Regions from separate parts of the Virgibacillus sediminis genome, predicted to be linked through region 2. Evidence: riboswitches for the same ligand, from Rfam matches in the RefSeq annotation. Region 2 holds a riboswitch; each other region holds the start of a gene.
What was found. A riboswitch is a leader RNA that binds a small molecule or an ion and turns the genes downstream of it on or off. The one in region 2 is predicted to bind thiamine pyrophosphate.

Region 1 (7,290 bases), on a different contig from region 2:
TCGCTTCGGGAGAGAGGCATTGCCAAGTCGCGGAAGGTAGGGAAAATGGTGTTCTATTCCCTTGATGACCACCATGTCCGTCAGCTTGTAGAGATATCGATGACACATGCGAAGGAAGGCGGTCCACATGGAAACAGCTAAACAGACGTACCGATTGGAAGGATTGTCCTGTACGAACTGTGCGGCAAAATTTGAAAAGAATATTCGGGACATCCAGACAGTGGAAGATGTCCAGCTCAATTTCGGCGCTTCCAAAGTGACGGTGGAAGGAGAGGCAAGTGTCCGGCAACTGGAAGAGGCTGGTGCTTTCGATGGAATCAAGGTATATCCGGAAAGGGAGCGCCAACAGCCGAAGGATCCTTTTTGGAAGAAAAGGGAGAATCTGCTGCCGCTGATCTCCCTGCTGTTTACCATTGGAGGAATCCTTGCTGTCGTTCAGGCTGGGGATGAGCATCCACTGGGAATAGGATTATTCATTACAGCCATACTGGTCGGCGGGCTGGACTTGTTCAGAACAGGACTGAAAAACCTATCCCGACTGGAGTTCGATATGCGGACACTGATGACGATCGCCATCATAGGTGCCGCGATCATTGGCGAATGGGCGGAAGCGGCCATTGTCGTCTTTCTGTTTGCTTTGAGTGAGGCATTGGAGGATTACTCCATGGATAAGGCCCGGCAGTCGATCCGGTCCCTGATGGATATCGCTCCAAACAGGGCAACTCTCAGAAGAGACGGCCAACTGATGGAAGTAGATGTCGAGGATGTTCAGATCGGCGATATCATGCTGATCAAGCCTGGAGATAAGCTCGCCATGGACGGGGAAGTGGTGAAGGGTGCCACTTCCATTAACCAAGCAGCCATTACCGGAGAATCGATTCCGGTATACAAGAACCCCGGGGACGAGGTGTTTGCGGGTACGCTCAATGAAGAGGGATCACTGGAAGTCCGGGTTACAAAACGGAGTGAAGACACAACCATTGCCAAAATCATCCACCTGGTGGAAGAGGCACAGGCAGAAAGAGCTCCGTCGCAACAGTTTGTAGATCGATTCGCTAAATACTATACACCCGCCATCATTGTCTTGGCTGCCCTTGTTGCTGTAGTGCCGCCGCTTTTCTTAGGCGGGTCTTGGTCTGAATGGGTATACAGCGGCCTGGCAGTGCTGGTTGTCGGCTGCCCTTGTGCACTCGTCATCTCCACCCCTGTCGCGATTGTAACCGCGATCGGCAATGCTGCCAGAAATGGAGTACTGATTAAAGGTGGTATCCACTTAGAGGAAACCGGTCGCATCCAGGCCATCGCTTTTGATAAAACAGGGACATTGACGGAAGGGAAACCGGAAGTGACCGATATCTTGCCATTAGGGGAAAAATCACCACAGGAGATCTTGGGTATGGCAAAAGCACTGGAAACTTATTCGCGCCACCCGCTTGCTTCCTCCATTATCCGCAGGGCGGAGGAGGAAAACGTGGTGGATTATACGGCAGAGGCTTTCCAGTCCATCACCGGAAAAGGTGCTTCGGCAACCATAGAAGGAATCGATTATTTTATTGGCAGTCCTTCCTTATTTGAAGAGATTCATGCGCCAGTGGAAGCCCATGCAGAACAAATCGGCAGCTTGCAGGCCGAGGGGAAGACCGTGATGCTTATTGGAACGAGGGAGGAAATAACAGGCATCATTGCGGTGGCCGATAAGGTGAGACATACCAGCCGCACGATCATCGAGAAGCTCCATGCGTTAGGTATCAGGAAGACAGTAATGCTGACCGGAGATAATCAAGCTGCCGGCAACGCGATAGGAGAGCAGCTTGGCATGACCGATACGAAGGCAGAATTGCTGCCGCAGGATAAGCTGTCAGCTGTCAAAGAAATACGGCAATCATATGGCAACACGGCAATGGTAGGAGATGGAGTGAACGACGCTCCTGCGCTGGCTGCTGCGACAGTTGGTATTGCCATGGGGGGAGCCGGTACGGATACGGCACTTGAGACGGCGGACATTGCCTTGATGGCGGATGATCTGGAGAAATTGCCATATACCGTTTCCCTCAGCAGACAGGCATTAACGATCATCAAGCAGAATATCATTTTTGCGCTTGGTATTAAGGTGGTTGCACTTCTGCTGGTGGTTCCTGGCTGGCTGACATTGTGGATTGCGATTCTCGCCGATGTGGGGGCCACACTGGCGGTTGTGTTGAATTCAATGCGATTGATGAAAAACGGTGAATAAAATGATTGTGTGCTAGGACAAAAGTGTTTAATCAAAAGAAAAAGCTGAATGAGCTAGAAATCTAGTTTAGTGGGAATAGCCGCTTCGGAAACCGAAGTGTATTTCCGGAGTGGTTTATACCCACTCATTTAGTTGGTCCGGTTTATCTGCTAACTGGGCTGCCCACAGCTAACCCTCAACTCCTAGCCACTGTTGCCCGCAAGTATTTGACAATTACCAATTCAATGATATATTGAAGGTAATACCATTCGAATAAGTGAAACTTCCACTGGGGGAACCTTGTTACAAGGTTGAGATTAAAGTGTACTTTAAGACCCTTTGAACCTGATCTGGCTTATACCAGCGTAGGGAAGTGGGGCATGGGATACGTCTATTCATAAACCAGTATATTCAGCCTCCACTTCCTGTCTTCAGGGAGGGAGGTTTTTCTATGCAATGGAAAATTGAAGGAGGTTTATGATGAGATTTTCAGAGGAATTAAGAAAAGAGGCAAACCCTATTTGGGAAGCGAGCTTCAGCCACCCGTTCATCAAAGAATTAGGAGAAGGAACACTTCCACTTGAGTGCTTCCGCTATTATGTCATGCAGGATGCCTATTATTTGTCCCATTTTGCCAAAGCACAGTCAATCGGGGCAGCGAAAGCGCAGGACTTTTATACGACAAGCAGGATGGCATCCCATGCACAGGGGTCCTATGAAGCGGAGATGGGTCTGCATGAAACTTTTTATAAGATGCTTAAGATAACGGATCAGGAACAGGAGAATTTCATTCCGGCGCCCACTGCCTATGCATATACATCACATCTGCACAGGGCAAGCTATAACGGCCATCTCGGCGATATCATTGCAGCGATTCTGCCGTGCTACTGGCTCTACTATGAAATTGGTGAACGCTTAAAGGGCTCCAAACCGGAAGAACCTGTCTATCAGAAGTGGATGGATGCTTACGGGAGCGATTGGTTCAAAGAATCAGTGATGGAGCAAATCGATCGGTTGGATGCGATTGCCGAAGAGGTAACCAAGCAGGACCGTGCCAGGATGAAAGAACATTTTATGATCAGCAGCCAATATGAATACTCCTTCTGGGAAATGGCCTATAGAATGGAGAACTGGCCAATTGCTGTTGAGTCTGTAAAAAGCTGAGGGACCACATGCGAAAGAAAATCATCGATGCCCATATTCATCTGGATGCATACCGGGAGGAAGACCGTGCCGCTATTCTTCAGGAAGCTGAAGATGATGGAATCGATCGGTTGATATCGGTCTCCAGTGGCCTTGCCTCCTCTCGTGTGAATCTAGCTTTATCTAAAGAGTATCCACAGGTTCTGACGGCATTTGGCTATCATCCCGAACAGCCATTGCCACCAGAAGAAGAGCTGGCCGACTTGCTTCAGTTTATCAGACAGAACAGTGAAGAGATGTCCGCGGTGGGGGAGGTGGGTCTTCCTTATTATCTGATTAAGGATGACCCGTCACTGCCCCTCGAACCATATATTGAACTGTTGGAAGCGTTCATCCAGCTCGCCAGTGAGCTGGATGCCCCATTGGCTCTGCATGCTGTTTATGAAGACGCTCCACTTGTCTGCGGCCTGTTGGAGAAGCATTCCATCCAGGATGCCCATTTCCACTGGTTCAAGGGAGATGACAAAACCGTCGAGCGAATGAAGCAGAATGGTTATTATATTTCCGTTACACCTGATGTTTTATATAAACCAAAGATTCAAAAGCTGGCACGGGATTATCCATTGGATCAAATGATGGTGGAAACGGACGGTCCCTGGCCGTTCGAGGGGCCGTTTCTGCATCAAGTGACCCATCCAAAGATGATTCACCAATCTGTAGATAGAATTGCTGCGCTGAAAGGGCGGGCGGTCTCGTCCGTCTATAGGCAGCTATATGCCAACACGACTCGATTCTACCGGATTTCCTGATGAACCTGCACCTTCTCCTGGTTTGCCCTGACATGCGACACTCCCGCTGGGACCATGTTACAATTGGAACTAATCAACCAGAACCGGAAAAATGCGGCTGGTATCATATGAAGCTCTATTATTCACATATTATATGCAGAAGTCGTATTTCCACTTTTAACGAACAGGACTTAGAGTTGCTTTCGTTATGAATCTCAGAAGAGTAGGAGGAGTCCGACATGATATCCAGAGAAGTAATGGAGAAATATGAGCAAAGATTTCCGGAATTAGCAAAGATTCAAAGAAAGGAACCGGTCCTCTGGCTGAATCAGCAGCTGGAAGGGGTCAGTAAACTTGAGGCTTCTGTCACCAAGGACGACATTTATGAAGCCGAACGCCTGTGGGAGAGGTTTGCCTCATTTATCAAAAAGGCCTTCCCAGAAACTGAGCCGGCAGGTGGCATCATCGAATCGCCGCTGACTGCGATACCCGGCATCCAGGATGCACTTACCGATTTATATGACACGCCTCTCCCAGGCCAATTGTATGTGAAAGGGGATCATTCCCTGCCTGTTGCAGGCTCGGTCAAGGCGAGGGGAGGCTTTTTCGAAGTGCTCCATTACGCGGAGAATCTTGCACTGAAAGAAGGTAAAATCAGTACGGATGATGATTATTCGGCATTCGCCCGTCCTGAATTTAAAGAGTTCTTCAGCCAGTATAAAATAGGTGTCGGATCCACCGGCAACTTGGGCTTGAGCATCGGTATCCTGGCAGCAACTTTGGGTTTCCGTGTCTCTGTTTATATGTCCCGTGATGCCAGACAGTGGAAGAAGGATCTTCTACGGGAAAAAGGAGCGGAAGTAAAAGAGTTTTCGGGCGATTTCAGTCTGGCTGTTGCGGAAGGCCGGAAACAGACGCTTCAGGATCCCCATGGTTATTTCGTGGATGATGAAGACTCCCGGGAGCTATTCCTGGGCTACAGTACGGCTGCCATCCGTTTGAAGAAGCAGCTGGAAGAGCAGGGAATCCGCCACGATGCAGAACACCCCGTCTTTGTTTATCTCCCTTGTGGTGTTGGCGGTGCCCCGGGAGGCGTGACTTTCGGGCTGAAACATATCATCGGTGATCATGTTCATTGCTTTTTTGTGGAACCGACCCATTCTCCTTCCGTCCTGATTGGTATCGGCACTGGGGAAGGGGCAGGAAAAAGCGTCCAGGACTTCGGACTCGATAATAGGACAGAAGCAGACGGCCTTGCAGTCGGCAGGCCATCCCGGTTTGCGACACACATCAGCAGTCAGCTAGTGAGCGGGATTAGTACGGTGGAAGATGACGAACTCTTCCGTCTGCTTGCCATCACCAAGGATAAGGCGGGTTTTAGTTTGGAACCTTCTGCAGCAGCTGGACTTTCGGTGCCTCAGCAGGTCCTTGCGTCTTCCTATTTGGAGGAGCAGCAGATCCGTCCAGAAAATATCACCCACATCACATGGGCGACCGGCGGTGGATTGGTACCAGATCCAGAGAGGAAAGAATTCTATGATAAGGGGAAAGGGCTGCTTGGGGCCAACTAGCCATGCAGCTCCCCTTACTCTGGGGAGCTCTTTGAGGGTCGTCTCCCGGCTCGTCGGGAATCCACACTTCCTGGAGAATACCCCTGCTTCATTAAAAAAAATTGTATACAAATATGTACACACTTCCCAGATCAATCTTTAAACAATGGTTTTATGTGAACCTTCATCGTAATTCCCTCATATGCCGACCTCGTTTTTCTTACTCATCTTTTTCTTCTGAAGCCCGATTTTTCTAGTATTTTCAGCGGCAGCTAGTCAAGGTTCTCCAATAATTATAAGGCAGCATAGGAAGTGGGTACAGTCAATGACAGAATGGAAAAGGACGCAGCTCAGAAAGGGGAGGAATTAGAGTGTCCAGAAAGAATAAGGTATGTGTAGTAGGCAGCATCAACATGGATCTGGCAGTTAATGCCGAAAGGATGCCCGAGCAGGGAGAAACCATTTTAGGGGAAGGTTTTGCCATGAGCCCTGGTGGCAAGGGAGCGAATCAAGCAGTGGCAGCGGCGAGAATGGGGGCTGAAGTGGAGATGATCGGCGCGGTGGGAGATGATTCCTTTGGGCGCTTGCTGGTGTCTGGATTGAGGGATGAAGGGATCCGCACGGAAGGAGTCCGCACTATGCCAGGAACGGCAACAGGAACAGCCACTATTATATTGTCCGGCGGGGATAACCGGATCATCGTCGCCCCAGGTGCCAATCAGCAGGTGAGCCCGGAATTGGTCCGAACGCAAAAAGAAAAGATAGCAGGCAGCTCGGTTCTTCTGCTGCAATTGGAGATTCCGATAGAAGCCGTAACAGCAGCCGCGGAAATTGCCAGCGATCATCACGTGCCGATCATTCTTAACCCGGCCCCATATCAAAAAGTGCCAGGCGAGTTAGTGGAAGCTGCTTCTTACATAACACCTAACGTGGTGGAGGATATGGCGATGAGGCAGGAATCTTTCTATTCCCGTATCGAGCATAAGCTCATCCTGACAAAGGGGGAGGAAGGAGCTGCCTATTCTGCCAAAGGAAAAATGGAGACAATACCTTCCTATCAGGTGGATGTGAAGGATACCACAGGAGCGGGAGATACCTTCAATGGTGTATTGGCAGCACGGTTGGCTGCTGGGGAAAGCATTCCTGATGCGGTAGCTGCATCGAATGCCGCCGCTGCTTTATCAGTGACAAAGACAGGGGCACAGGCAGGGATGCCCACCCGTGCGGAACTGGAGCAGTTTTTGAAAAAAGAATAGGATACATAAAGACAGGGCTTTCATGGAGTGGAACCATGAAGGCCCTGCCTTTTCACGTTGTTACGGCCATATCAGCTAGAACCCGCCGAGTGCGCCAATCCAGCCGCACTCGGTGGGGGCAAATTTACGTCGCTTTGCTGCCTGTGGTTTACGGCTTCAATACGACTTTGATGCAGCCGTCATCATGCTTATCAAACATTTCATAGGCCATGTCTGCGTCAGCCAAGTCCACTTTATGGGTAATGATGTCGGTTGGGTCAAACTCGCCGTTCTTCACCATATCAAATAGCTTCGGCATATAGTGGATGACCGGTGCCTGGCCGGCTTTGACGGTGATATTG
Region 2 (7,290 bases):
ACGGAGACGGTAGTGGATGGTACCTATTCCACCATAGAGAAGACGCCGGTCGGTTTCTTTGATATTTTCCAGTCCATCCATGCTGGAATGGTCAACTCAGCGGAAATCATCTTCTTCATTTTTATCGTAGGAGGGGCATTTGGTATTTTAAACGCTACCCATGCGTTGACAGGGGCATTTGGTTCATTGTCCAAAAAGCTTGCAGGAAGGGAAATGCTGATTATACCCATTACTATGAGCGCCTTTGCACTTGGTGGGGCCACTTTCGGTATGGCTGAAGAATCGATTCCCTTTATCATGATCATGGTGCCGGTTGCCATAATGATAGGATTTGACTCGATGGTCGGTCTTGCCATGGTGCTTGTCGGTGTCTATGCTGGATTTATTGCTGCTTTTATGAATCCATTTACAGTGGGGGTCGCACAGGGGATATCCGGGCTGGCGACATTCTCAGGGATGGGTGTACGGGCTGTGTTTTTTGTCATTTTCCTTGCTGCAAGTATTGCTTATGTCATGATTTATGCAAGGAAGATCAAGAAAGATCCGTCCAAAAGTTTGGTATATGAGGAAGACAAGCAAAGAGAAACAGAGGTGAATTTAGAGGAACAGCCGGAAATGACCAAACGGCAGGGATTGATTGTCGGGGTGCTCATTCTAACCGTCATCGGGCTTGCCCTCGGGGTTACGCTCCAAGGATGGTATATGCAGGAGATTGCCGGTTTATTTTTATTGATGGGAATAATTGTTGGGTTCATTGCAAGGATGCGGGTAAATGAGATGGCCCAGTCTTTCCTTAAAGGCTGTGAAGAGCTGGTAGTAGGAGCGCTCGTTGTCGGATTCGCCTATGGCATTTTAGTTGTCCTCCAAGATACTAATACAATTGACACCTTGCTTTACAGTATATCATCCATGGTATCTGGTTTGCCTTCTAGTCTGGCTGCGCTCGGCATGCTGTTCACACAGAGTCTGCTGAATTTCGTTGTGCCATCCGGCAGCGGCCAGGCAGCGTTAAGTATGCCGATCATGGCTCCGCTAGGTGATTTATTAGGAGTTGAACGGCAGACAGCAGTATTGGCTTACCAGTTCGGTGATGGAATTTCAAATATACTCACGCCCACTGCCGGGGTTCTGATGGCTTCTTTGGCTGTCGCTAAGATCTCTTGGGTGAAATGGGTGAAGTGGGCCTGGCCGCTGCTCGTTATATGGTACATACTAGCTGCAATCTTTGTCACAGTTGCACATTTGTTTATTTGGTAGGAGGGAAGAGAAATGCTTGAAAATATTTATAATAGGCTAGAGGAAATATTCCCAGAAATCGTGGAACTCCGCAGGGATTTCCACATGTATCCAGAACTCTCCCATGAGGAAGAAAAAACACCCGAAAAAATAGCCGAATATTTGAAGGGTCTGGGCATAGATGTTCAGACAGGTGTAGGCGGGCGGGGAGTCATAGGTATCCTCAAAGGTGGTAAGCCTGGAAGGACCATCGCTCTGCGTGCCGATTTTGATGGACTTCCTATCGAGGAGGAGAACGATATAGATTATAAATCCCGAGTTCCAGGGGTCATGCACGCATGCGGCCATGATGTCCATACGGCTTCCCTGCTTAGTGTGGCGAAGGTGCTGAGTGAGGTACGGGAGGAAGTGCCGGGAACGGTAGTCTTCGTTCATCAGTTTGCTGAGGAAGCCACGCCAGGTGGTGCCCAAAGCATGATAGAAGACGGCTGCTTGGATGGAGTCGATGTTATCTATGGTGCACATGTTATGTCTACGGAAGTTTTCGGCACCTGTACAGTAAGGGAAGGTTACTTTTCTTCTGCTCAGGATGACTTTTACATTAAAATATATGGTAAAGGTGGCCATGGCTCCGAACCTCATAATACGGTGGATCCGTTGGTGACGGGAAGCCAGCTGGTCGTGAATCTGCAGCAGATTGTCAGCAGAAGAGTTAACCCTCAAAGTGCTGCAGCTGTGACCGTCGGTTCATTTCACAGCGGAAAAGCCACCAATGTCATCCCTGATACTGCTGTTATTAAAGGAACCGTACGTACATATGACCAGGAAGCAATGGAAATCATTGAACAATCTATGAGGCAGATTGTCAAAAGCACCTGTGAAGCAGCTGGTGCAGAAGTGGATTTTGACTATGTGAAGGACTGCCCATCCATATGGAACGATCCAGAAGAAACGGAAAAGGTCCGGAAGAATGCTGTGACTGTATTTGGGAAAGATGCAGTCCACACGGAGGAGCCAATGCATGGCAGTGAAGATTTTGCTTTTTATCAGCAGGTGGTGCCGGGAGTCTACTTTACGGTAGGCGGAGGAAACCCAGAGATTGATGCTGTTTACCCACATCATCACCCTAAGTTCAAAGTAGATGAGCGGGCGATGCTCCATATTGGCAAGATGTTCGCTCAACTGGTATTTTCTGACAACTAGGAGATGCTTCCGGTGCAAAAACACCAGCTGTCCCGATAGAGGGCGGCTGGTGTTTTTTTATGGAAACTTACTAGAATTGGAAATCAACTTCTGATTCTTCTTGTTGTTCCACGCCTTTCATGTATTTAATCCTGCGTTGGGCTGATGCATTGCTTACTTGTTCGTCGGCATGGTAAGAAGAGCGTACCAATGGCCCGGCTTCACAATGCTTGAATCCTTTCTCTAGAGCGATCTTCTTTAATTCTTCAAACTCATCTGGATGATAGTAGCGTTCTACTTTAAGATGTTTCTTGGTTGGCTGAAGGTATTGGCCAATGGTCATAATATCGACATTATGTGCCCGCAGATCGTCCATTGCTTCAATGATCTCTTCCTTGGTTTCTCCAAGGCCTACCATGATGCTTGATTTCGTCGGTGTATTCGGTGCTATTTCCTTAACCCGTTCAAGAAGCTGGAGCGACCGGTCGTACATAGCGATGGCTCTCACTTTCTTAGTAAGGCGGCGGACAGTCTCAATATTGTGATTGAAAATATCCGGCCCACTATCCATCAGCGTGTGAAGGCTCTCATAGTCGCCCTTCATATCAGAAGGAAGTATTTCAATGGTGGCTGCAGGATTTTGCTTGCGTATTTGCCGGACGGTTTCGGCAAATACCGCGGCGCCTCCATCTTTCAAATCATCCCTTGCCACTGCAGTCACCACAACATGCTTAAGTCCCATCACTTTGACAGAATCAGCGACCCGCTGTGGCTCTCCCCAGTCAAGTTCATTCGGAAGGCCTGTTTTAACCGCACAAAAACGGCAGCCTCGTGTGCAGGTATCCCCTAAAATCATAAAGGTCGCTGTTTTCCGCTCGCTCCAGCATTCATGGAGGTTGGGACACCGTGCTTCTTCACATACTGTGTTCAGTTTCTTGTCGCGCATCAGATGCTTGAGCTTTCTGTAAGATTCGTTGGTATTGATCTTTGTCTTCAGCCAATCGGGTTTACGTATGTACTCTGCTTGCTTCGCCATTATCGACACGCTCCTTCGATGTTTGATAATTCCATGTTTCCGATGAGTATTTTGTCTCCGCCAGCTGATATACTTCGTTCCATTGTGCATCCGACAGGGCCATCGGGTGCAGATTAATGTCGAGCCCATCTTCAAACCCTTTTTTGAATGCCTCCGTCATATCCTTATAGGACAGCTCTTTTCCTGTCAGTTGTGCAATATCCGCTGCTTTTTCAGCAAAGGATTCTCTTTTCCTCACGCGGTGTTTTTCGGATGAGAAACGGAATAGGTCAAATAGCATTTCGGTATCCATGCTTATTGGGATGGAACCATGCTGGAGCACTACGCCATTTTTCCTTGTCTGGGCATTTCCGGAGATTTTCCTTCCGTCTACAACCATCTCGTAGAACGCCGGTTTTTCGAAACAAATGGAGGTTCTCTCTCTTTCCCGCTTTCTTTCAGGAAGGGCATAGTCTGCATCAATTCCAATGTTTCTATAACCTGATAGGACACCCTTGGACAGGATATGATATGCTTCCTGAACAGAGGCGGGTATGGAAGGGTCCTGCTCATTGATCACCAGGCTGTAGGTGAGCTCATTGTCATGCAGGACAGCACTACCGCCTGTCAGCCTCCGGACTAACTCACAGTCGTGCCGCTTCAGAGCTTCCATGTTGATGGATTTCAGCTTTTGAAACCGCCCGATGGAGAGGGTTGGTTTTGACCAGCCATAGAATCGTAGAGTCGGAGGTATCATACCTTTGCTGTGCCAGTTCAACAACGATTCATCCAAAGCCATATTTGTCGCGGCATCATGGAAACCGCTGTCCAGAATAGCCCATTCTTTCTCCAAATTGTTACCTCCTGTTCCGTCACCAAACGGAGACAGCGGCTGAACCCGCAGCCTCAAAAAAAGAGACTGCACTCACGGAGAATGCAGTCTGACAATATATGAAGTGATATGCATATATATCAACTGCACTTTCCCACGCTAGCATTACCTAAATCGGGTGCAAGGGTCAGGGCGAATGCCCCTCTCAGCCGTACCTCTGGCTCCCCTAGTGCTTAAATTTTTTAATTATTCCATATCTATGCTACCTTATATTTCCTTAATTGTAAATCTTGGCGAAAGTCCGATAAAACGAATCATACTTTTACGTTAGTTTGTGTACTATCTTGAATTAGTTGCCTAATTGCTTCTGTATCCCCTTGATGGAGAAGGTCCACAATCTTGCTGCCGACAATCACACCATCTCCAGACTTGCTGAGTTCTATCGCCTGGTTGGCGTTGGATACGCCGAAGCCGGCAAGTACAGGGACATTGCTGTGACTTTTGAGCATTTCCAAGAATCCTTGCACCTTCTCGTTATGCGAGGTTCTCGCCCCTGTAGTTCCAATGACGGAAACAGCATAGAGGAATCCCTCTGATCTTCTGGCGAGCTCAGCGAGTCTTTCATCGGGACTTGTCATTGCTGCAAGTTGGATGAATGCAATATCATTCTCCTTTAAATAACCACTGACAATATACTGCTCTTCCAATGGGAGGTCGGGAATGATTACGCCGTCTACACCTGCTTGTTTGCAGGCCAATGCAAAGCGTTCTGGTCCATAGATAAGTATGGGATTGAAATAGGTCATCAGTATAACGGGTATGTTTCGCTCTTTACGGAAAGAAGCGAGTTCATCCAGCACCATGGAAAGGGATGTGCCCTTTTCAAGAGCGCGGATCCCAGCTTCCTGAATGGTCGGTCCGTCTGCCACTGGGTCGGAAAATGGTATGCCCAGCTCCACAGCAGAAGCTCCGCTTTCCTCAAGAAAGGAGATGCGTTCTTCCAAATTTTCCAGGCCGCCATCCCCAGCCATAATATAGGGTACAAATAGATTTTGCCCCGATTCCTTTCTTTGGTTCAATGTATTTTCCAATTTTGCTTTCCCCATTATTGTTCCTCCTCGATTTTCTCTTTTACTTGGTCTACATCTTTGTCTCCTCGACCGGACAGACAGATCACCAAGGATTCGCCTCTCTCCATCTGCTGTGCCAGTTTGACTGCATATGCTACAGCATGTGCACTTTCCAATGCTGGAATAATCCCCTCGGTTTTTGAGAGATATTGGAATGCCTCCAGTGCCTCTTCATCGGTAATGGAGGTGTAGGCCACCCTTTCTGTTTTATACAGATGGCTGTGTTCAGGCCCCACTCCAGGATAGTCAAGCCCAGCAGAGATGGAGAAGGCTTCTTCGATCTGTCCGTTGCTGTCCTGCAGCAGGTGGGTCATTGTACCATGCAGGATTCCTACTCTTCCTCCGGAGAGAGTGGCCGCATGCTGGTTCGTTTCCAGCCCTGCGCCACCTGCTTCCACTCCATAAAGCTTGACGTCGGTATCTTCGATGAATGGGTGAAACATCCCCATAGCATTACTTCCGCCGCCTACACATGCAACCACTGCATCTGGCAGTTTTCCTGTCTGATCCATGATCTGCCTTTTTGTCTCTTTTCCGATAACAGACTGCAAATCGCGTACAATTTGCGGGAATGGATGGGGACCTACAACCGAGCCTATGATGTAATGCGTGTCTTCTACGTGGCTCACCCAGTATCTGAGTGCTTCGTTCACTGCATCTTTCAATGTTCCGCTGCCTTGAGAGACACCACGCACCTCCGCGCCCAACAACTCCATACGAAATACATTAAGCTTCTGCCGGCGTATATCCTCGTCTCCCATGAACACTACACACTCTAGGCCAAGCAGTGCGCACACTGTGGCGGTGGCCACTCCATGCTGGCCTGCGCCTGTTTCTGCAACTACCTTGTTTTTGCCCATCCGCTTCGTTAATAATGCCTGGCCGATCGTGTTATTGATTTTATGGGCACCTGTATGGTTTAAATCCTCTCTCTTGAGATAAATGTCCGCTCCCCCTAATTTTTCAGATATATTGGCTGCATGATAAAGGGGGGTTTCACGGCCGATATATTGTCTTAGATAGTAATTAAGCTCTTCCACAAATTCGGGGTCGTTCATTGCTTCCTTATATGCTTCTTCCAATTCGATAACCGCAGGCATCAGCAGCTCCGGTACAAACCTCCCGCCGAAATCTCCGTATCTTCCTGATTGGTCAGGCATGGTATATGTGGTCATTGGCCTCATCCTTTCTTATCTGTTTTGCATTCTTGATGAATTTCCGTATCTTGGTTGGATCCTTTTCTCCATTCGTCTCCACTCCACTGGAGACATCCACTGCAGCTGGATTGACCATTTTAATAGCTTGCTGAATATTTTCCGGGGTAAGCCCGCCGGCCAAAATGGTCTTTTTTCTGCTGACTGGCAATTTCTCTGTCAAAGCCCAATTAAATGTCGTTCCATTCCCGCCACGGTTGTTTCCTTTTGGACTATCTATCAAATAGTAATCACATGAGTATCCTGTGATTCTATTAATTTCCTCTTCTTTAAAAGGGAAGGCTTTAATAACCTTATAGGGAAGTTCCGCTGCTTTCTGTTCCGGTTCGTCACCATGGAGTTGGATGTAATCCAGGCCAACCTGACTGGCAATTTGCAGAATGTTCTCGGTGCTTTCATTGACGAATACTCCTACTGTTTTCACCTGGGAAGGGAGTGAATGAGCAATCAGTGCTGCATCTTCAGGAGTGATCCGCCGTTTACTGGGTGCAAAAACAAATCCAATGAAGTCAGCCCCAGCCTGTACTGCGGAGTGGGCTGCAGCAACTGTTTTTATTCCGCAAATTTTAACTTTCATCCTACCTCACCTCTTCTTCCTTGACGGCTAGCTGCAATTCACGGAAGGTATCCACAAGATTATCCGACCTCATCAATGTTTCGCCGACAAGAATGGCCCGGGCT
Region 3 (7,290 bases), on a different contig from region 2:
TATGTAAAGCAGATGGCCAAGGGAGGGCTCGAAACCTATTCCAGGTTGCTGCCGGACATCTACCGCAGAGACATCCGGGCATTTTTCTCCAACTGCCTCACCTCCACCGTGGAGTTAAATGATGCAGTGACAAGGCTGATGTTGGAGAAAGGCATTGCTGTCCGACCGCCGGCCATCCCGGAGGCAAAAAAAGTCGAGTTTGTAGAGAAGCAATCCTTCCTGCTTGAAGGCCTTGGGGACCGGCCGCTGACAGGCTTGGAAGTTTCCAACCTCCATAAAAATATCCTGACCAATGAACTCGGTTCCGCCCTTGCGACAGCCTTCAGCCAGGTGGTCGAGTCGGATAGGCTCCGGAAATATATCCTGCGCGGCAAAGATATTTCCATCAAACATGTCCGGGTGTTCACGGATTATCTGAATAACCACTCGCTCCCAGCACCGACAACCATCGACGAGACGGTCACCGATTCAACGGAAGCACCATTTTCCGATAAGCTGATTTCCTACCATTTCAATCTGATGACCTATTCTGGCATGGGCAACTATGGCTCCTCCATTTCCCAGAGCCAGCGCAGCGACTTGGCGATCGACTATTCCCGGTTGCTTACGGAAATTATGAAATTCGGGGAAGACGGCATCAATATCATGATTGACAACGGATGGCTGGAACAACCGCCGATGGCTGCGGAAAGGAAAAGTTAGCATGCACCGAGAAAAGGCCGGAGGGGCGTTCCCTCCGGCCTTTTCATCATTCAGTAGCGCTTTCCGAATATATTCAGATAACCGAGATAATACGACAGGATAAATACTGCCGCCAGCATGCCGATCATCAGCACAAAGAACAGCCAGTCACGCTTTTCCACCTTCATTTGATGATAATGGGTGCGGTCCTTATCTCCCGTGAATCCCTTCGACTCCATTGCAATAGCGACACGCTCCGCTTTCCGGATGCCGTTGGCGAGGAGAGGGATGGCATAGCGGCGGAATTGGTTCAGCCGTCCCTTGATTCCCTTTGTGCGGCCGACACCACGGATGCGGTGGGCCTGCTTGAGCACCTGCAGTTCATGCTGGAAAATCGGCAGGAATCGGTAGCCGGCCAGTATACCATAGGTGATTTTCGGCGGCAGTTTGCATTGCTGCATGAAGCTCAGCATCAGCTTTGTCGAATCCGTTGTGAGGATAAACAATAGAGACAAAGCACCAAAGCATAGCGACCTCAGCGCCAGGCTGATGCCGGTCTGGATGCTTCCTGTCGTGACCTCCAGCCCCCAGAGGCTAAACACCACTTCCCCATAGGAAAAGGTCTGATTGGCATACAGCACCGTCATCCAGGCAAATCCCAAGGCGATCAATACGAACGGGCTGAACAGCTTCAGCCAGCGCAAGGTAGGAATGTCGGTCATCGAAAACGTTATTCCGAGGATGAACAGGAAATACAATAGCGGGGTGAACACGTCAAACGTGAACCCAAGCATGATTCCCGGTATCAGCACAGCGAATGCCTTGATGGACGGGTTAATGGATGAGATCATACACCACACCTTCCTTCCGATCCAGGCGCATCCTTGCAGGCAGCCTGAGCCTTGCCTCCTGAAGAAGTTCCTCTTTTTCCCACAGCTTCTCCGGCGATCCGTCATAGGCTAGCTTGCCATGCTGCAGCACAGAGACACGATCCGCGGCATCGACGATATCCATGTCATGGGTCACAAATACAATCGCCGTCCCCTTGCTCTTCAATTCCATCACATAATGCATCAACTCCGCCGTAGTGGCCGCGTCCTGCCCGAATGTCGGCTCATCGAACAGCAGGATGTCCGGTGTCTCATCGAGCACCGTCGCCACACTGAGCCGGCGTTTCTGCCCGCCACTTAAAGAGAAGGGATTGCTGTCATGCTGCTTTTCCAAATGGAACTGCCGCATCAGCTCCCCTGCCGCTTGTTCCATTTCCTCTTCGGCATAGCCGTTCAGCCTCATGCCGAACGTCAGCTCCTCGTACACGGTATCGGTGATGAACTGATGTTCCGGATTCTGAAACACAAACCCCAGCCGCTTCCGGAGTTCATTTTCATCCCATTTTTCCAGTTTTCGTCCGGAAAGCAAGACATTTCCCTTACTTGGCGTTAGCAGTCCAGCCATCAGCTGCAGAAGTGTCGATTTCCCTGCACCATTCTCACCGACGATCGCGACAAACTCCCCGCCACGGATATCCATGCTCACATCTTCAAGTACCTGCTGTTTTTTCCGGGAAAACGCAAGCCCGTCAACAGACAGCACTGATTCCTCCGATGGGGCGGCGATTGGCAGGACATCCCGGAGGTCCTTTGCATCGGAATATGCCCTTGGCAGGAAGACACCCTCCTGCTCAAGCAGCTGCTTTTGTTCTGTCAACAGCCGCTCCGGCGTATCATCAGCCAGCAGCTGTCCATCCCGGCCAATCACCAGCACCCGGTCGATCAGTTCCAACCAGTCATCGGCCTGATGCTCGATGATCAGGACAGACATGCCTCTCTCCTCTTGGATTTCCTGCACGAGTTCAATAAATTCCAGACTTGAGACGGGATCGAGATTGGCAGTTGGCTCATCAAGAATCAGCATTTCCGGCTCAAGCAAGAGGACAGCGGCAAGCGCAATCTTCTGCTTCTGCCCGCCGGACAGCTCATGGATTTTGTTTTGCTCAAATCCTTCCATCCCGACAGCCTTCAGCACTTCCTTGATCCGCCCTTTGATTTCAGAGGCAGGAAATTTCCGGTTTTCCAACGTGAATGCCAGCTCATCATCGACCGTAATCATGCAGAACTGGCTCTCCGGATCCTGAAACACAATGCCGATCTCTTGATTCAGCTCTCCTTTTTCAAACTCGCTAATATGCCTGCCATGGAAATAGATGTCCCCCGTTGCAGTCCCTTCGACCGCATCGGGATACAACCCGTTCAGGCAGAGGGCCAGGCTGCTTTTCCCGGCACCACTCGCCCCCATCAGGAGGGTTACTTCATTCTCATTCAGTGCAAAGCTGAGCCGGTTGAACAATGGCTGTTCATCGATTTCCTCATAGGAAAAGGAATAGTCACGCACCTCGATCACCGGCTTCGGCTGGACATTAAGCTGCTCCATATTTCCGCTTCCTTTTCAGTTCCTTTCCTAAAGCATAGCCGCGCAACACACCGGTTTTGGCGAGCTGGTCGCTGAGCCATTTTCCAAGAACTCCGGCGAGCAATGCTCCACTGATCATCCTCACAATTAAGGTAGAAACGATCAGCCACGGCGCAAGCGCAATATTACCGGCCGAGAATAGGTTCCAGACGAAGCTGAAGACGGCTGCAGACACCCCTGACAACACGAGGATCCTTAGCCGGTAATACTTCCATTTTGTCGCAGCGAATACGGCTTCTGCACCTAGTCCTTGGATGGCGGCGGCAAGGATTAGGCCCGGCCCTGCCGCTGAACCGAGCAATACTTCCACGACCCCGGCAATCAATTCCGCAGTAAAGGCGACACCTGGCTTACGCAGGATATAGGCCGCCATGATCGAGACAATGAACCAGATGCCAAAAATGATCTCATAACCGAACGGCGCCAGGCCGAATGGCACGAGAATATTTCGGATCCCCTGTCCAACAAGGAAAAACACGAGATAAATGACACCAAACACCACACCTAATATGGACATCAGGACAATTTCTTTCAATTTCCATTGATTGGTCATCTTGTTAACTCCTTTCTTCTTATGATTGATTGGATGGACTGTTCGCTGAAATGGTGAACGTCATCGTCACATGGGAGACCTTCTCCTGCACACTGTCAAACGACTGGTGCATGGCCTCAAAAATATCCTTCACATCGCCGTCCAGCCTTGTCGCATAATGGGCATGGCTCACCTCGACTCCACGGTGTTTGGAAAGGTCGATTTGTTCATAGATGGCATCCATATAATCCTCTCTGCCCATTGGATACAGGGAAAATTTGCATCCTGCCTGTTGGGAAATCGCTTGGGACTTTTCCTCATTCAGCAGCTGATCTGACTCATCCATATAAGAATCGGCCTCGGTATCACCAGGACAGCCGATCGAGAAAGTGCCGCTCATTGCCACATGCTCCCCTGTTTTGGCTGCATGCAGGAAAATCGCCTTGGTCACATCAAACACATGCCCCATTCTCCCGCGGACACAGGTGCTCACATCATCGGTATCCTTCCATACCTTCGACGTATCCACTTCTTCGATGGCTCCGAGAATGATGTCGACAAACTTTTCACTCATCGGAAACAGGGTGAATTGGCACCCCGCGATCCTGCTTGGTCCACAACTGTTATTGTTCATGTAAATTCCTCCTAAATTTTTTTGCACAAAAAAACTGCACTCCCGCGGGAATGCAGTTTGTCGTATGTATATTCATCATGTTCATTAATCATACGGTCCACTGCACTTCCCCACGCTGGTATTATCCAGATCGGGTTCCAAGGGTCAGAATGTATCCTCTCAGCCGCCATTCCAGACAGCTCCCCTAGTGCTTTTTGTCGGTTATGCAGTTTTCATGTGTCTTTATGGTATACAATTATGTGAATTTTGTAAAGGGGGGTTATATAGAATAGTATTTTCTTCGCTTGTTTTAATGAACAGCAGTGTTTAACTGCTGTTGCAAATTAAGAACGTCATTTTGCAATTCGTTTATTTGGTCATTTAATCTATTAAATTCTTGTGAAGACAACTCTTGATCGCGAGCATATTCAGCTATACTTCTCATTTCATATAGCTTTATTTCTATCTTTTCTAAGATTTTATCTCGGGCTTTAACCCACTCAAATTGTTCTTGAAGGAACCTTTTTTCCACCTGTTTATGATCATCCATACCGGTACTCCTATCTAGATTGTAATGAAAAAGACCCTAGCAAAGCTAGCGTCTTTTCCTTTATTAATATTATTGTAGAAGTTGTAATACTCCTTGTGGTTGTTGATTAGCTTGAGCCAGCATTGCTTGTGATGCCTGAGCAAGAATAGAATTCTTTGTTTGGTTCATCATTTCTTTCGCCATATCTACATCACGGATACGAGATTCCGCAGCAGTTAGGTTTTCAGAAGATGTACCTAAGTTATTGATAGTATGGTCTAATCGGTTCTGAACTGCCCCAAGTTTAGAACGTTCAGCTGAAACAGAATCAATAGCAGTCTGAATTGTTTCAATTGCACTGTTAGCTGCACCCTGAGATGAAATGTCAATACCTTTTGAAGTATCATAAACGGTAGAAGCAGCGATGGTTGCATCTGCTGTTGTTGCAGTGAAAGCAGTATCAGCTGTTGTTGGAGTCGCTGTTACTTTTCCAGTAGCTGCCAATGCTGTAGCAACTTCACCTTGTGTAGCAGTAGTTGCTGTAGCTGCAGTTGTAGCATCAGCTCCCGCATCCTGCTTAAGAGTAACAGTGATTGTATTAGAGTCTTCATCAAAAACCGCAGTCGTTTCAGATACAGCTTCTGTCCCAAGGTCCGCGTACTGAACAGTGATTTCTTCGCCGGTTAAGTTTGCAATACTAACGTTCCCGGAATCTACCGCTTCTCCAGCAGCAAATCCAGCAACCTTAAGAGCCTCAGACCCCATAGCATCTATAGAAATAGAAAGATTTTGATTTGCATTGGCACCAATTTGGAATGTACCCTCAAAACTTCCATCAAGTAGGTTTTGAGTGTTAAACTCTGTATTATCCGCAATACGAGTTAACTCCTCAGCTAGTTGGTTAACTTCTTTTTGCAGTTCTCCACGGTCACTTTCAGTATTTGTATCGTTAGCTGATTGAACAGCAAGTTCACGCATACGCTGAAGAATGCTTTGAGATTCATTTAACGAACCTTCAGCTGTTTGAATCATAGATATGCCATCTTGTGCATTTTTTTGAGCCATATCCAAACCACGAATCTGTCCACGCATTTTTTCGGAAATTGCCAGACCTGCTGCATCGTCTCCAGCTTTGTTAATACGAAGTCCTGATGCCAATTTCTCCATTGAATTCATTTGCCCATTCTGTGCATTCCCCAACTGACGATGTGTATTAAGAGCTGCAATGTTATGATTGATTCTCATTTTAATAATTCCTCCCTGAATTAGGTGACCCCACATCCTTGTGGGATTCTATTTTGTTTGGCAAAACAAGCGTCGGCCGACATTGTATTTGCTTACACTACTTATATCGACCGACCTTGGGAGATGTTTAATCTTTTTTTGTATTTTTTAGGAGATCCAGGATATTTTCTGAGAAGGCTGCTGCTTCGGCGTTTTCTTCCTTGATGGCTGTGTAGATTTCCTGGCGGTGGATTTCGATGTGCTTCGGGGCGTTGATTCCGATTTTCACCTGGCCGCCTTCGATGGCTGTGACACTTATTTCGATGTCATCGCCGATGCGGATGGATTCTCCGACTTTTCGATTAAGGACGAGCATGCAGGTCACCGCCTTTATTTGACTTTAGGAGTGGATGACGGGTCTGATAGGTATTATCATTCAGGATGAGCTGCTTGGCCTTTCCCGCCTTCTTGTTGATAACGATTGGTGCCTGCAGGTTGATCGTCGATGCTTCAAACGGGTCTTTTAACGTCACCACATTATAGACAGCCAGATCTTCCGGCTGTTTAAGTTCGATGTCGTTTTGGGATTTTTCGTCCAAGTCAAATGCATAGTCGGGATAGAACATATAAGCATTCGTCACAATGAGTGAGATGCCCGCTTCCTCCATAGACTGCAGGGCTTGGTATACACCTTGTTCATCGACCGGGATCAGAACGAAGGAATGATAGCCTTCGAATCCCGGCAGGCCCCTTTCAAATTGAATCAGTTCTTCTTCTGCCACTTCTACTGTGCCAAAATATTTTGTTGCTATTCTCATATAAAACCACCTCTTTAAACTTTCCAATCAATCTGGATATCCGGATATTGTTCCATATAGGCATTCACTTCGCCCGGCTGGTAGGACGTCTCAGCCTTGCGGGGGACTGTATTTATCCTCGGCGCTTGGGGCTCCACCGAAATATCAGCTCCTCCCGGCTGATAGGAGATGTCGACCCAGGCGTGTGCAGGAATATTCCCTGGCTGATATAAGGTAAAGTCCAGCACGGAATTCTGCTTGGCTTGGGCTGCTAGGGGATTTCCCTCATTTTCGATCTGCATTAGTTCTTTTCCCTGTTGGGCCCTCCGTCCAACCCCTTCCAGCCAATTCTGTTTCGCCTTACTCGTGAATTTCTCGGTCCGGACCGGCATGCTTTCCAGTCCAAGATTGTTCCAGGCCTTTGTCTGGTCGATGGACAGCTTAC
Region 4 (7,290 bases), on a different contig from region 2:
TATTAAATAAAGACTGCTGCAAGGGTTGCAATAAATAGGCCGGCCATCACAGGGAGAAAATTCTTCCGTACCAATTCCATAACAGATACACCACAAAAGCCGGCAATCGCGATGAGAGAAGACCATGCCACAATCGTACCGCCGCCGGTCCAAATCGCCCCAAGCTGTCCGAGCGCCGCCAATGTAGGAGCATCTATTGCCCCTGTCTCGAGGGAAGCAGCTAGTGCACCCGTAAGAGGGAGTCCGGAGAAGCCAGAACCGTCCAGCCCGGTTATTATACCAATCACCAGTATGCTCAAGGCCGCGAGCAAAGCACTCTGAGGAAGGTATTCCTGGGTCGCATTGACCAAGTCGAACAGTAGTGCAGGTGCATCTTCATCCACTCGCAGAATCGTACCGGAAAATTCGGAGCTTCCCAAAAAGAAAAATCCAGCAATCGGTATGACCGGCCCCATCGCCTTGAAAGCAAATACGAAGCCATCTGTAATATGATTTGTAATATAATCTAGTGCATGCTGTCTACCGAAGGCCAGTGTGGAAAGCAGCAGCAGAATGACGGCAACTCCACCGACAAAAGCCGCCCCATCTCCACCTATCAATCCTGTACTTCCTGAATGAAGCTTACTGTACATCATAAATATGACTACCGCAAGAAGCGATAATGGAACGAGGACTGCAAAAACCTTACTCCACGCAGAGAGATGCTTTGTCTGTGCCTTATTCCTCTCACTCTTCGTTGTTGACTGCAGCTTTTGGAACTCCTCCTCATTCCGAACGTCTTGGGGCGCACGGATTTCCTTGCGGTACAGCAAATAGGCAAAAAGGATAGCCGTCACACCAGCAAACAGCGACAGCAATAAAGCTTTATCAGCAATCAAACCGGCGTTCAGTCCAGTGGAAGAAGCAGACAGACTCGGGGCCACTTGAACAATATAGTCTGAAGAAAGGGCCATTCCTTGACCTGCAAGCGCAATAGCCACAGCAGCTGTCATTACGGGCAGTCCGGCTTTAACAGCTGCTGGAACCAACAAGGCACAGATCAGAGGAACAGCAGGTGTCGGCCAAAAAAACAGAGAAATAAGATACGTGACACCCACTAAAACAAAGAAGGACACATGACCATTGACCATCATTCTCTGAATCGGCTGGATCATTTTTCGATCGGCACCTAGGTCATGTAAAGAATTCAGCAATGCCAGCATGAAAGTAATAATGAGAAAAATACTGAATAGCTCCTGTGCGGCTACCAAATTGGCATTGAAAATTGCAGTGAAGCCATCAAGCAAACTGCCCTTGTATACCCAGGCGATGACAAACGTTCCCAATAATGTGGGAAATACTACCCCTTTACGGAAGATCATCACCACAATAATAGCGAGCGTAAATAAACCATATAACCAATGGGAGACTTCCAAGCCCATATAGACCACGCCTCTCCTCAAGAATTAGTTATACAGCCTATGCAGTAAGCTTCTAAAACGCTACTGCTATGTTTAGCAATTAACTCCAGGGGAATAAAAACAATAAATCTACTATGAAGGAGGATGCTGAATGAAACCATTTATAAAAGGATATACAAACGATGAACAGCTGAAAACTGATGTAAGTGTACTGAAAGATAAAGGGGTAAATAAAGATGATGTATATATCATTTCCCATGATGAAGATCGTACGGAACGTGTAGCCGGCGGGGCTGATGCCAACACAATTGGTACGGACGAAATGGGCTTCTCCGACGCTGTAGGTACCGTATTCAAGAGCCAGGGAGATGAATTGCGGACGAAACTAAAAGATATCGGCTTCTCCCAAGAAGAAGCGGAGCAATATGAAGAAGAGATGGACGAAGGGAAAATTTTCCTGATTGTTACCAACTATGAAAATATAAACAGTTATTTACTCTAAAGCAAAAAGAACACGAGCTGGCGAATCCCAGCTCGTGTTCTTTTTGCTTTTACTCCTTCATGGGCAGGAACAGCATCAATCAGCCTAGACCCTCAGCAAATTGCCCGCCTGTCTCCTCGGGTATTCGCCAATCCGTCTTAACGGATCCAACCGCCATGCATCCTCTAGTCCTCCAAGCCGGCACATTCATGGCAGTACAAATCCCCATCCTTCTGCTCTCCGTCAAAAAAACCATTTTCACAATAAATCTCTTTCCCACAGACAGTGCAGCTTCCCACTAATTCCCGCAAGATGGTTCACCCTCCTTCTACATATTTCTATTCTATTAAAAAAGCAACCTCCTGTGCCATAGAGGTTGCTTTTCTGTGAGCGAAACTGGCAAGCTATGAAGCTCTCAATAGAATTCTGGGCTGCTTATGGAATAAGAAGAATATGATCAGGGTGCTCAGGATAAAAGATGGCAGCATATAGGAACCATTATAGAGAAGGGAATATAACCATGCTGGCTGCCCCTCCACTGCGGAACCGAAAAATACGATTCCCGCAATATAATGTGCCAGAAAACGAAGTGCCGATCCGATAAAAGCCCCTGCCGTAATATAAGATAGATAGGTTTTGGTATGGCCTTCTTTCACTGCCTGCTGGATTCTGCGGGCAAATATACCCGCAAACCCAATCACCGTAAAGGCAACCAGGTAATCCAACAGCCCCTGTATAGGATGAAGAATATAAGCGGTCCCTGTTGCCACCTGAAGAATACCCCATAGGAAGCCGGATAAAAGACCGCCCTTCAGCCCCCAGCGGAAGGCCACAACAAACACGGGAATCATAGCAAAAGACACAGAGCCTCCCATCGCCCAAACCTTAAATGACAGGAAGGGCAGTATATCCAACAATAGTGCTAATGCAGTAAATACAGCTACTTCTATCAGAAATAATGTCTTGCCGGACTTCATATAATAACCTCCCCAGCAGTTTTTCTGCACACAAAAAAAGCAATGCCAAGGGGAAGACTTCCTGATGGGAACAGTTCCGCTCACATTGCTTTTTACCATCAAGAAAGCCACCATCCCTGCGCTAGTACTAACTAACAGGTTCAAAGGGTCTGAACATTTGTCCACTCTCAGCCACATGGCTCCCCCTGCAGGCTTTCCATTCACTTTTTTTGCTACTAGTATTGTATACTACCTGTCCTATCAATTCAACAAAAAGTCCAGCCGGCTGGAGAGCTGACGTTCAAGCAAGAAGATAGATTCATGGACAGCCCAGCTATTCCACACATTGATCCAATAGTCAGCTTATATAGGCCCCTGCCTCCCAGTCTCTTCTCATTTTTTCCAGTGGTCCCACCTGCGTTCGGGTCTCCACCTCACCGTTGGAAATATAGAATTTCTAGGCCATGTGAAATAATCACTTGAATTAAAGATGTTTTGCCTTGACATTCGTTATTTATAAACTTATACTTAGTAACATAAAGTAACTAACGCAAGATACTATAATTTGGAGGGATAATGAATGGCTAAAACAACTTGGAACGTAGATACCGCACATAGTGAAGTTGGCTTCACAGTAAAACATATGATGATTTCTAAAGTAAAGGGAACTTTCAACGATTTTTCTGCGGTAATTGAGGCAGACGTAGAAGACTTGACGGACTCAAATGTAGAGGTAACTATTGACGCAGCAAGTATTGATACAAGACAGGAAGGCCGTGATGACCACCTTCGCGGCGAGGATTTCTTCGATGTGGAGAAATACCCGAAGATTACCTTTGTTGCTACGGATATCAAAAAGAAATCAGGCAACAATTATGATGTAACTGGGGATCTTACTATTAAAGGTACAACCAAACCGGTCACTGTCGATGTAGTCTATGAAGGGCAAAGCAAGGATCCTATGAGCGGCAATATCGTGGCAGGTTTCAGCGCGGACACCACCATCAACCGGAAAGAATTCGGACTGACATGGAACGCACCTGTAGAAACAGGCGGTGTCCTCGTCGGTGAGGACATCAAAGTTCATGCAGAGATTGAAGCACATAAAGCGGAATAATACCAAGCATCAAGGAAGAGCATAATTGCCTGAATAGCTATGTACTTACCATGCTCAACACACGAGGTTAAGACGGCGTGACTCCGTCAACAAAGAAAAAGAGGCAGAATCATCTTTTCGATGAGACTGCCTCTTTTATTGCATTCCCTTCTCTCTGCATTGTTTGAAGTTAACTTCCTTGAGGTAAACTATCTATAAAAAGGAGGAATGGGATTTATGGGTTTAAATGTAGCACAAAAGCTGATCAAAGATCATTTAGTGTCTGGAGAAATGAAACCAGGCGAAGAGATCGGACTGAAAATTGACCAGACCCTCACCCAAGATGCAACCGGTACCATGGTCATGCTGGAGTTGGAAGCGATGGGTTTGGATTATGCCAAGACAGAGGTCTCTGCTCAATATGTCGACCATAACCTTATCCAGGTAGACAGTAAGAATCCGGATGACCATCTATTTCTTGAAAGCGCTGCAAAGCGGTTTGGCATCTACTACAGCAGACCTGGCAATGGTGTCAGCCACCCTGTCCATATGCAGCGACTGGCCGTTCCAGGCAAGACACTGCTGGGCTCCGACAGCCATACATGTGCAAACGGCTGTATGGGTATGCTCGCCATGGGAGCAGGCGGCATCGATGTGGCCATGGCCATTGCGGGAGAACCAATATACATTACCATGCCAAAAATATTTGGAGTGAAGCTGACAGGCGAACTGCCGGATTGGGTAAGTGCTAAAGATGTCATCCTTGAACTTCTGAGACGTTACGATGTTAAAGGCGGTGTCGGCAAAATCATCGAATTCTATGGACCTGGACTGGATAACCTCAGTGCCATGGATCGCCACGTCATAGCAAACATGGGAGCTGAACTAGGGGCAACTACTACCGTATTCCCTTCTGATCAAGAGGTGAAGAAATTCCTCCGCATCCAGCATAGGGAGGATGACTGGGTAGAAGTAGTTGCAGATAAAGATGCCACCTACGACATAGACGATGAAATCAACCTTTCTGAGCTGGAGCCATTGGTTGCCAAGCCGTCGAGTCCCGGAAATGTTGTTCCAGTAACAGAAGTAGCTGGAACACCTATCTATCAGTCTTATATAGGATCCTCGGCAAACCCGGGATTTCGGGATTTTGCTATGGCAGCGGAAATCGTCAAGAATAAAACCATTGCTCCAGGCCTGTCCTTTGATATTAATCCGACATCCAGGCAAATGCTGACCAACCTGGTGGATGACCTTCATATCGCCAGTCTGCTCAGTGCAGGTGCCAGACTGCACCAGGCAGGATGCAACGGCTGTATCGGTATGGGGCAGGCTCCAGCAACAGGAAGAAACAGTTTGCGGACAACACCTAGGAATTTCCCAGGCAGGTCAGGTACCCGCGAGGACAGTGTATATTTATGTGGCCCGGAAGTGGCGGCTGCTTCCGCATTAACTGGTGAAATCACCGACCCTCGCACCCTGGATATGGACTATCCGGATGTTTCTGAATCAGAAAATGTCAATGTTGATGATCGTCTATTGGACGCACCTCTCCCTGAAGAGAAAGCTAAACAGACCGATCTTGTCAAGGGTCCGAATATCGTTTCCATTCCAGAAATGGATGAATTGCCAGATACACTGGAACTTCCAGTACTGTTAAAAGTTGGCGATAATATTTCTACGGACGAAATCCTTGCCGGAGGTGCTCGTGTCCTTCCATACCGGAGCAACCTTCCGGGCATCAGCAAATTCACCTATGAGCAGGTAGATTCCACCTATGCAGAGCGCGCAGTCAATACGAAAGAATCCGGCGGGCATGCCATTGTCGGCGGTTTTAACTACGGCCAAGGTTCCAGCCGGGAGCATGCTGCATTGGCACCAAGATACCTTGGACTCCGTGCTGTCCTCGTGAAGGACTTTGCACGTATCCACTGGCAGAATTTAATCAATTTCGGCATTCTTCCACTGCTGTTCGATCATGAGGAGGACTATGAAAAATTGGAGCAAGGTGAAGTGATCACGTTTAAAGACTTAAGGAACCAGGTGAAGACTGGTTCTAGTCTAACCGCCACTTTGCAGGACAAAGGAGAGGAGATCCAAGTAAATCATAATCTGACAAATCGTCAGAAGGATATCATTCTCCATGGCGGTCTGATCAACTGGACAAAAGCAAGACATTAACCGACTTGTTGAAATAAAAAAAGCTGCCCGGGTATATCGTCCTGGGCAGCTTTTTTTATTTATTTAATCCTCTAGCTGAGCCGCCCGTGGAAAGCTCAGTATATTTTCGAACCAGCTATTTCCACCAAACATGATTTCTAGCTAGTTCGGCTTCTTGTCTTAATTAAACACTTTTGTCCCAACCTCTCCTATAGCTGTCATACACTTCTTTTCTTCATCAGCCAAAGGAAGTAAGGCGCACCTACAATAGCAACAAGAATGCCTGCAGGAATTTCATTCGGCGCAAGCACTGTACGGCTTAGCAGGTCAGCGATTACCAGCAATAGGCCTCCCACTAGTACTGTTACCGGCAACAGCCTCTGATTAGAAGGGCCTACCAGCAGTCTTGAAAAATGAGGAGCAATTAAACCGACAAATCCAATGGCGCCGACTGCTGCAACACTGAAGGCGGCCAAAATAGTTGCAAGAAAGGCCAACTGAAACCTTGCCGACATTACCTTGATTCCTAGGCCTTTGGCGGTATCATCGCCAAGTGCCAATGTATCAAGCACGCGAATGCCGAGATATAGAAAAGGCAGCAGTAAGATAGGCCAAATCAGATAGTAAAGCAGTTCCTTCCAGCCCGTTGCATAGGTTGAACCGGACAGCCAGGTAAGTGCAGAGGCAACTCCCATATCAGCTTGAACGACGAGAATTTGTATGATTGCAGAGCCAAATGCGGAGACACCTATCCCTAATAATGCCAATGTGGTTGGCTGAAAACGGGCCCGCATAGCAAGCAGCATAACGACTGTAAAAAACACCAAGGAACCGGCCATTGCTCCAACCGGCACCCACAAAGCCGCCCCTCCGACAACATACATCATTACCAACGCTCCGACTCCTGCGCCTGAAGTAATCCCTATGACGGAAGGATCTGCCAAAGGGTTTCTTAGCACTCCTTGAAACAACAGTCCGCTGGCCGCAAGCACCATACCGCTGAGCAGCGCTACAAGAGCGCGAGGCAGCCGCAGGTCGACGATAAGACCCTGCATGAAATCATTGTCTCCAAATAGAGCCCGGAAGGTCATCACCGGTTCAAAGCCGTAGTTGCCGCTGGCCATACTGACTGAGATTGCCAGAATAATGGCACCCAAAAGGGAGGGAATAATTATTTTTAGCGGGATGCCCTTTGTC

Region 1: another riboswitch for thiamine pyrophosphate. It lies ahead of tenA (thiaminase II); the one in region 2 lies ahead of ACFODW_RS03905 (lipoate--protein ligase family protein).
Region 3: another riboswitch for thiamine pyrophosphate. It lies ahead of ACFODW_RS13535 (YkoF family thiamine/hydroxymethylpyrimidine-binding protein); the one in region 2 lies ahead of ACFODW_RS03905 (lipoate--protein ligase family protein).
Region 4: another riboswitch for thiamine pyrophosphate. It lies ahead of thiT (energy-coupled thiamine transporter ThiT); the one in region 2 lies ahead of ACFODW_RS03905 (lipoate--protein ligase family protein).

The regions. Positions count from the first base shown of each region.
Region 1 is NZ_JBHRRZ010000002.1:92,351-99,640, forward strand. Features, by position in the region: gene ACFODW_RS01465 (ArsR/SmtB family transcription factor) at 1-141, shown strand, start outside; gene ACFODW_RS01470 (heavy metal translocating P-type ATPase) at 128-2,233, shown strand; TPP riboswitch at 2,494-2,601, shown strand; gene tenA (thiaminase II) at 2,693-3,376, shown strand; gene ACFODW_RS01480 (TatD family hydrolase) at 3,385-4,164, shown strand; gene ACFODW_RS01485 (D-serine ammonia-lyase) at 4,383-5,714, shown strand; gene rbsK (ribokinase) at 6,065-6,949, shown strand; gene ACFODW_RS01495 (zinc-dependent alcohol dehydrogenase) at 7,098-7,290, opposite strand, start outside.
Region 2 is NZ_JBHRRZ010000006.1:94,481-101,770, forward strand. Features, by position in the region: gene ACFODW_RS03890 (YfcC family protein) at 1-1,257, shown strand, start outside; gene ACFODW_RS03895 (M20 metallopeptidase family protein) at 1,270-2,439, shown strand; gene lipA (lipoyl synthase) at 2,510-3,454, opposite strand; gene ACFODW_RS03905 (lipoate--protein ligase family protein) at 3,426-4,286, opposite strand; TPP riboswitch at 4,400-4,503, opposite strand; gene trpA (tryptophan synthase subunit alpha) at 4,580-5,371, opposite strand; gene trpB (tryptophan synthase subunit beta) at 5,371-6,570, opposite strand; gene ACFODW_RS03920 (phosphoribosylanthranilate isomerase) at 6,548-7,186, opposite strand; gene trpC (indole-3-glycerol phosphate synthase TrpC) at 7,188-7,290, opposite strand, start outside.
Region 3 is NZ_JBHRRZ010000035.1:34,605-41,894, forward strand. Features, by position in the region: gene ACFODW_RS13515 (DUF3231 family protein) at 1-702, shown strand, start outside; gene ACFODW_RS13520 (energy-coupling factor transporter transmembrane component T family protein) at 753-1,532, opposite strand; gene ACFODW_RS13525 (ABC transporter ATP-binding protein) at 1,516-3,111, opposite strand; gene ACFODW_RS13530 (ECF transporter S component) at 3,098-3,703, opposite strand; gene ACFODW_RS13535 (YkoF family thiamine/hydroxymethylpyrimidine-binding protein) at 3,723-4,316, opposite strand; TPP riboswitch at 4,407-4,512, opposite strand; gene ACFODW_RS13540 (hypothetical protein) at 4,606-4,845, opposite strand; gene ACFODW_RS13545 (flagellin N-terminal helical domain-containing protein) at 4,915-6,069, opposite strand; gene csrA (carbon storage regulator CsrA) at 6,197-6,424, opposite strand; gene fliW (flagellar assembly protein FliW) at 6,411-6,866, opposite strand; gene ACFODW_RS13560 (DUF6470 family protein) at 6,881-7,290, opposite strand, start outside.
Region 4 is NZ_JBHRRZ010000005.1:47,767-55,056, reverse strand. Features, by position in the region: gene ACFODW_RS03345 (hypothetical protein) at 3-1,421, opposite strand; gene ACFODW_RS03340 (general stress protein) at 1,552-1,902, shown strand; gene ACFODW_RS03335 (hypothetical protein) at 2,067-2,192, opposite strand; gene thiT (energy-coupled thiamine transporter ThiT) at 2,286-2,858, opposite strand; TPP riboswitch at 2,955-3,054, opposite strand; gene ACFODW_RS03325 (YceI family protein) at 3,418-3,954, shown strand; gene ACFODW_RS03320 (aconitate hydratase) at 4,171-6,114, shown strand; gene ACFODW_RS03315 (iron ABC transporter permease) at 6,312-7,290, opposite strand, start outside.